2 regions of the Citrobacter telavivensis genome follow, and region 1 is predicted to be linked to the other one. Evidence: predicted binding sites of a transcription regulator. Region 1 holds the regulator's gene; the other holds the start of a gene.
What was found. Region 1 encodes LexA, which represses DNA repair genes until DNA is damaged. Its sites were predicted from a motif close to TNCTGTATGTACATACAGNA; they were not measured.

Region 1 (3,419 bases):
AAATACCGCCAACGCCAGCCATAAACCGTGATTACCCAACACGGGTAGCGCGAATAGCGTCAGCGCAAACCCGGCGGCGGCCACCGCCATGCTGTTGCGCATTTCAGCCGCCCGCGTTGCGCCGATAAACATGCCATCCAGCAGATAGCACCAGACGCCGACCAGAGGCAAAATCGCCTGCCAGAGCAGGTAGCGATCGGCCAGTTGTTGGATTTGCGGTAGTGATGTCAGCAGCGCAACGATCGGTTCGCCGGCGAGTAAATAAACCAGTGAAAACAGCAGCGCGACGATACCAGACTGACGGCACGCGGCACGCCAGACTTCCAGTAACTGACTGCCGTCGCGGGCACCATAGGCCTGACCGGAATGCGCCTCCACGGCGTAAGCAAAGCCATCCAGCGCATAGGCCGTAAACGTCAGCAGCGTCATCAATACGGCGTTAACGGCGATGATATCGCTGCCCAGTCTGGCCCCCAGCACGGTGATAGCGCCAAAGCAGAGTTGCAGCAGCAGTGAACGCAGCATGATGTCGCGATTGAGCGCCAGAAGACGACGAATGTTTCCCCGCCAGGCCTGTTTGAGCATAACGAGGGAGACGCCACGCAGGTGCAACACCTTGCGCACCATCAGCAAACCGATCAGCAGCGTCGCATATTCCGCGATCACCGTCGCCAGCGCGGCCCCTTGCACGTTCATGTGCAACCCCATCACCAGCCAGAGGTCGAGCACAATATTCAGGATATTGCCGACAATCAGCAGGATCACCGGCGCACGCGCGTACTGTACGCCCAGTAACCAACCGAGCAGTACCAAATTCGCCAGCGATGCCGGGGCGCTCAGCCAGCGAATGGCCAGAAACCGTCTTGCCTGTTCCAGCACCGCTTCGCTACCACCCACAATGTGCAGCGCCAGATCGATAATCGGTGTACGAAAGAGCGCAATCACTGCCCCTGCGCCCAACGCCAGGATCAGCGGTTGCACCAGAGCCCGCGCCAGCGCCTGAGGATTCTTCGCACCGAACGCCTGCGCCGTCAACCCGGTCGTGCTCATGCGTAAAAAGAGCAGGAGCATGAACAGAAAACTGGTTGCCGTCGCCCCCACCGCCACCCCGCCGAGATACACGGGGCTGTCCAGGTGACCAATGACCGCCGTATCCACCAGTCCCAACAGCGGAACGGTGATATTGGAGAAAATCATCGGTAAGGCGAGACGCCAGAGCGCTTTGTCAGCAGAAGCAAAAAACGGCATGGAGCGAGCCTGAGAAGAGGTTATAACGAGAGTGGTGAGAGTGCCGGATGGCGGCGTAAACGCCTCATCCGGCCTACAGGAATACTACAGCCATTCACCGTTACGGATGACGCCAACGGCCAATCCTTCGATGGTGAAATTCTGTTCGCGAAGGTCAACCAGGATAGGTTTAAATTCGCTGTTTTCAGGCAGCAACTCAACTTTGTTGCCCTGTTTTTTCAAGCGTTTGACCGTCACTTCGTCGTCGATACGCGCCACAACCACCTGGCCATTACGCACATCCTGGGTTTTGTGTACCGCCAACAAATCGCCATCCATAATGCCGATATCTTTCATCGACATTCCGCTGACGCGCAGCAGGAAATCGGCATTCGGCTTAAACAAAGACGGATCCACCTGATAATGGCCTTCAATGTGCTGCTGCGCCAGCAAGGGTTCGCCCGCCGCAACACGACCGATGAGTGGTAAACCCTCTTCTTCTTCCTGCAGCAGTCGAATGCCGCGAGAAGCGCCGGAGACGATTTCAATTGCTCCTTTACGCGCCAGCGCTTTCAGGTGTTCTTCAGCCGCGTTTGGGGAACGGAACCCCAAACGCTGTGCGATCTCTGCACGCGTCGGTGGCATACCTGTCTGGCTGATGTGATCCCGAATGAGATCAAACACCTCTTGTTGCCTGGCCGTTAACGCTTTCATTCCGCCCCCTGGGTGTATATACAGTTATGCTGTGAGTATATACAGCTAAAGGTGATTTTGGAACCACAAACTGCACATTCAACAGCAGATTTAACTTGTTATGGAATCAGGGTCGAAAAAACCTTAGCGAAAATGTGTCCACAGCAGGATGCCCCAGGTGATCAGCGCCACAATGATAGAGAGCAGCACCGCCGCCGAGCCCATATCTTTTGCGCGACCAGAGAGTTCGTGATAGTCAGAACCAATACGGTCCACCACGGCCTCGATGGCGCTGTTCAGGATTTCAACAATCATGACCAGCATGACGGAGCCAATCAACAGCACGCGCGTAATGGCATCCACATCCAGCCAACAGGCGATAGCCACGGCCAGCAAAACCGCCACGCTCTCCTGACGGAACGCGGCCTCGTTAATCCACGCGGCGCGAAAACCTTTCCAGGAATAGCCTGCGGCTTTGATAATTCGGGTGAATCCAGTGGTATTATTAGCCATTAAAAGAACCTTTTTGCATTATTGGCGTCAATGACATTGTCTTGTTAACTCATGTGATTCGAGTTAAGGCAACGCGGCGCGAAGTATGACGGGATACACCAGAAATTCACATGACTTTCTGATATCCTTGCAACGCAATTGCATTATTAACCAGAGGCTTTACATCGTTTATGTCCGGCTGGCCACGAATTTACTACAAAATCCTGAATTTACCATTAAGCGTACTGGTAAAAAGCAAGTCTATTCCGGCAGATCCTGCCCCGGAGTTAGGACTCGATACCTCTCGTCCAATTATGTACGTTTTACCGTACAACTCCAAAGCGGACTTGCTGACGCTGCGCGCGCAATGCCTGGCGCACGATCTCCCCGACCCATTAGAGCCGCTGGAGATCGATGGCACGCAGTTACCGCGCTATGTGTTCATTCACGGCGGACCGCGGGTGTTCACCTATTACACGCCGAAAGAAGAGTCCATTAAGCTGTTCCATAACTATCTCGACCTGCATCGCAGCAATCCGGATCTGGATGTGCAAATGGTGCCGGTGTCGGTGATGTTTGGACGCTCACCGGGTCGCGAGAAGGGTGAGGTTAACCCGCCGCTGCGTATGCTTAACGGCATCCAGAAATTCGTTGCCGTCTCCTGGCTGGGTCGCGACAGCTTTGTCCGTTTCTCTCCTTCCGTCTCCCTGCGCCGCATGGCCGATGAGCACGGCACGGATAAAATCATTGCGCAGAAACTGGCACGCGTGGCGCGTATGCACTTTGCCCGTCAGCGACTGGCTGCTGTGGGGCCACGTCTGCCTGCACGTCAGGATCTCTTCAACAAGCTGCTGGCGTCCAAAGCGATTGCCCGCGCGGTAGAAGATGAAGCGCGCAGCAAGAAAATCTCCCATGAAAAGGCGCAGCAAAACGCGATTGCGCTGATGGAAGAGATCGCCGCCAACTTCTCATACGAGATGATTCGCCTGACTGACCGTATCCTGGGC
Region 2 (3,419 bases), on a different contig from region 1:
CTGGTGGCCGTGGTCGCCTGGTTCATGCTGGGCAATGCGCAGAAAATGCCGGAGACGACACTCCAGTGGGGCATTCTGGTGTTCCTCGGCGTGGCGGCTTCAGGGATCGGCTACTTTATGTGGAACTACGGTGCCACACAGGTCGATGCGGGCACGCTGGGTATTATGAACAACATGCATGTGCCCGCAGGACTGCTGGTCAATCTGGCGATTTGGCACCAACAGCCTCACTGGCCGAGCTTTATTACGGGTGCGGCTGTGATACTGGCGTCACTGTGGGTGCATCGAAAATGGGTCGCTCCGCGCTCCGTACAAATGGCAGATGATCGCAGGCGTGATTGCGCGCCGATCGAATAAACGCCTCAGTCACCGGCTGACGCTGCTCTCCGTCACGCACGGCGGCGTACAGACGGCTCCACAAGCCATCCCCCAGGGTTCTGGTCACCACCAGACCCTGGCGTTCAAAACTTTCCACGACCCAGTGCGGCAGGGCGGCAATGCCCATGTTTGCTGCCACCATCTGAATCAACAGCAGGGTGTTATCCACACTTTTCAGTGACGGGCTGACCCCTGCGGGCTGAAGAAAATGGCGCCAGACGTCCAGTCGACTGCGCTGTACCGGATAGATCAGCAGCGTTTCGCTGGCTAAATCTTCCGGCGTTACCTGTGTCTTGCTGGTCAGCGGATGATCGGGGGCCAGCACCAGGCGAACTTCAAAATCGAACATTGGCGAATAGTGCAGCCCGCTGCGCGGCAGAATGTCAGAGGTCATTACCAGATCCAGTTCGTCCTGCTGGAGCGCGGGCTGGGGGTCAAACGTCACGCCGGATTTAAAATCCATCTCCACCTGCGGCCATTTAGCGCGGAAGTTTTCCAGCGCCGGGGTCAGCCACTGAATACAGCTATGACACTCAATAGCGATGCGCAGACGAGTCTGCTGCGGTTCGTTGCAGGCCTGCAACGCGCGGTTAATTTGCGGCAGGACCTGACCGGCCAGCTGTAGCAGGATCTCACCCTGAGGGGTGAAACGTAGCGGCTGGCTTTTACGAATAAATAGCCGAAAGCCAAGGCGCTGCTCCAGATCGCTGAACTGGTGAGACAAGGCGGATTGGGTTTGATGCAGCGTCGCCGCGGCGGCTGCCAGCGACCCGGTATTCCGCAACGCCTGGAGCGTTTTCAGGTGTTTAATCTCGATCATGAAAGTCCTTCACTTCGGCATGAACAAATTGCGCTTGAGGAATATACAGTAACTGTCAAATATGGATGTGTAAACATCTGGACGTCCAAAATCCTTCGTCTTTTAAATTTATGGTGCGTTGGCTGCGTTTACTCACCCCGGTCACTTACTTCAGTAAGCTCCCGGGGATGAGCAAACTTGCCGCCTTCCCTAAATTCAAAATCCATAGGATTTACATATAATTAGAGGCAGTAAAATGACAATATTGAATCACACCCTCGGTTTCCCTCGCGTTGGCCTGCGTCGCGAGCTGAAAAAAGCGCAAGAAAGCTACTGGGCGGGTAATGCGACCCGTGAAGAGCTACTGGCGGTGGGCCGCGAGCTGCGAGCGCGCCACTGGGATCAACAAAAGCAAGCGGGTATCGATCTTCTGCCGGTGGGTGACTTCGCCTGGTATGACCATGTTCTGACCACCAGCCTGCTGCTCGGCAATGTGCCGGCTCGTCATCAGAGCAAAGACGGTTGTGTCGATATCGACACGCTGTTCCGCATTGGTCGTGGTCGTGCGCCGACCGGTGAACCTGCGGCAGCGGCGGAAATGACCAAGTGGTTTAACACCAACTATCACTACATGGTGCCGGAGTTCGTTAAAGGTCAGCAGTTCAAACTGACCTGGACACAGCTGCTGGATGAAGTGGACGAGGCGCTGGCGCTGGGTCACAAGGTGAAACCCGTGCTGCTGGGGCCGGTGACGTACCTGTGGCTGGGGAAAGTGAAAGGCGAATCGTTCGACCGCCTGAGCCTGTTGAATGACATTCTGCCGGTGTACAAACAGGTGCTGGCTGAGCTGGCAAAACGCGGTATCGAGTGGGTGCAGATTGACGAACCGGCGTTAGTGCTGGAGCTGCCGCAGGCGTGGCTGAACGCCTTCAAACCGGCCTACGATGCACTTTCCGGGCAGGTGAAACTGCTGTTGACCACTTACTTTGAAGGCGTGACGCCGAACCTTGATACCATTACCGCGCTGCCGGTACAGGGGCTGCACGTTGACCTGGTCCACGGTAAAGATGACGTGGCGGCGCTGCACAAACGCCTGCCGTCTGACTGGCTGCTGTCTGCTGGTCTGGTCAATGGACGTAACGTCTGGCGTGCCGATCTGACAGAAAAATATGCCCAGATTAACGATATCGTAGGCCTTCGTGCGCTGTGGGTGGCTTCTTCCTGCTCGCTGCTGCATAGCCCGATCGACCTGAGCGTCGAAACGCGTCTGGATGAGGAAGTGAAGAGCTGGTTTGCCTTTGCTCTGCAAAAATGTGGCGAACTGACGCTGCTGCGCGATGCGCTGAACAGCGGCGATACCGCCGCCATCGCCGAATGGAGCGCACCGATTCAGGCGCGTCGCCACTCAACCCGTGTACACAATGCGGCAGTGGAAAAACGTCTGGCGGCCATCACCGCACAGGACAGCCAGCGTGCGAACCCGTACGAGGTGCGTGCTGAAGCCCAGCGTGCGCGCTTCAACCTGCCGGCCTGGCCAACGACCACTATCGGTTCTTTCCCGCAGACCACTGAAATCCGCGGCCTGCGTCTGGACTTCAAAAAGGGCAATCTCGATGCCAACCACTACCGCACCGGCATCGCGGAGCATATCAAGCAGGCGATTGTTGAGCAGGAGCGACTGGGGCTGGACGTGCTGGTTCACGGTGAAGCCGAGCGTAATGACATGGTCGAATATTTTGGTGAACATCTGGACGGTTTCGTCTTCACCCAGAACGGTTGGGTGCAGAGCTACGGTTCCCGCTGTGTTAAACCGCCGGTGGTGATCGGTGACGTTAGTCGTCCGGAAGCGATTACCGTCGAGTGGGCGAAATACGCCCAGTCTCTGACCGACAAACCGGTGAAAGGGATGCTGACCGGCCCGGTGACGATTCTTTGCTGGTCGTTCCCGCGTGAAGATGTCAGCCGTGAAACGATTGCCAAACAGATCGCGCTGGCGCTACGTGACGAGGTGGCAGATCTTGAAGCGGCAGGCATTGGCATCATCCAGATTGATGAACCCGCACTACGTGAAGGGCTTCCGCTGCGCCGTAGCGACTGGGCCGCCTATCTGGCGTGGGGCGTGGAGGCATTTCGTATCAATGCAGCGGTGGCGAAGGATGATACCCAGATCCACACCCACATGTGTTACTGCGAGTTTAACGACATCATGGATTCTATCGCCGCGCTGGATGCCGACGTGATA

Region 2: metR (HTH-type transcriptional regulator MetR) is a predicted target of LexA. The motif match lies at 1,230-1,249, and genes of this name have one in related genera.

The regions. Positions count from the first base shown of each region.
Region 1 is NZ_JBGUBF010000006.1:63,920-67,338, reverse strand. It holds gene dinF (MATE family efflux transporter DinF) at 1-1,248, opposite strand, end outside; gene lexA (transcriptional repressor LexA) at 1,333-1,941, opposite strand; gene ACERJC_RS20245 (diacylglycerol kinase) at 2,065-2,433, opposite strand; gene plsB (glycerol-3-phosphate 1-O-acyltransferase PlsB) at 2,604-3,419, shown strand, end outside.
Region 2 is NZ_JBGUBF010000010.1:20,388-23,806, reverse strand. It holds gene bioP (biotin transporter) at 1-357, shown strand, start outside; gene metR (HTH-type transcriptional regulator MetR) at 245-1,198, opposite strand; gene metE (5-methyltetrahydropteroyltriglutamate--homocysteine S-methyltransferase) at 1,434-3,419, shown strand, end outside.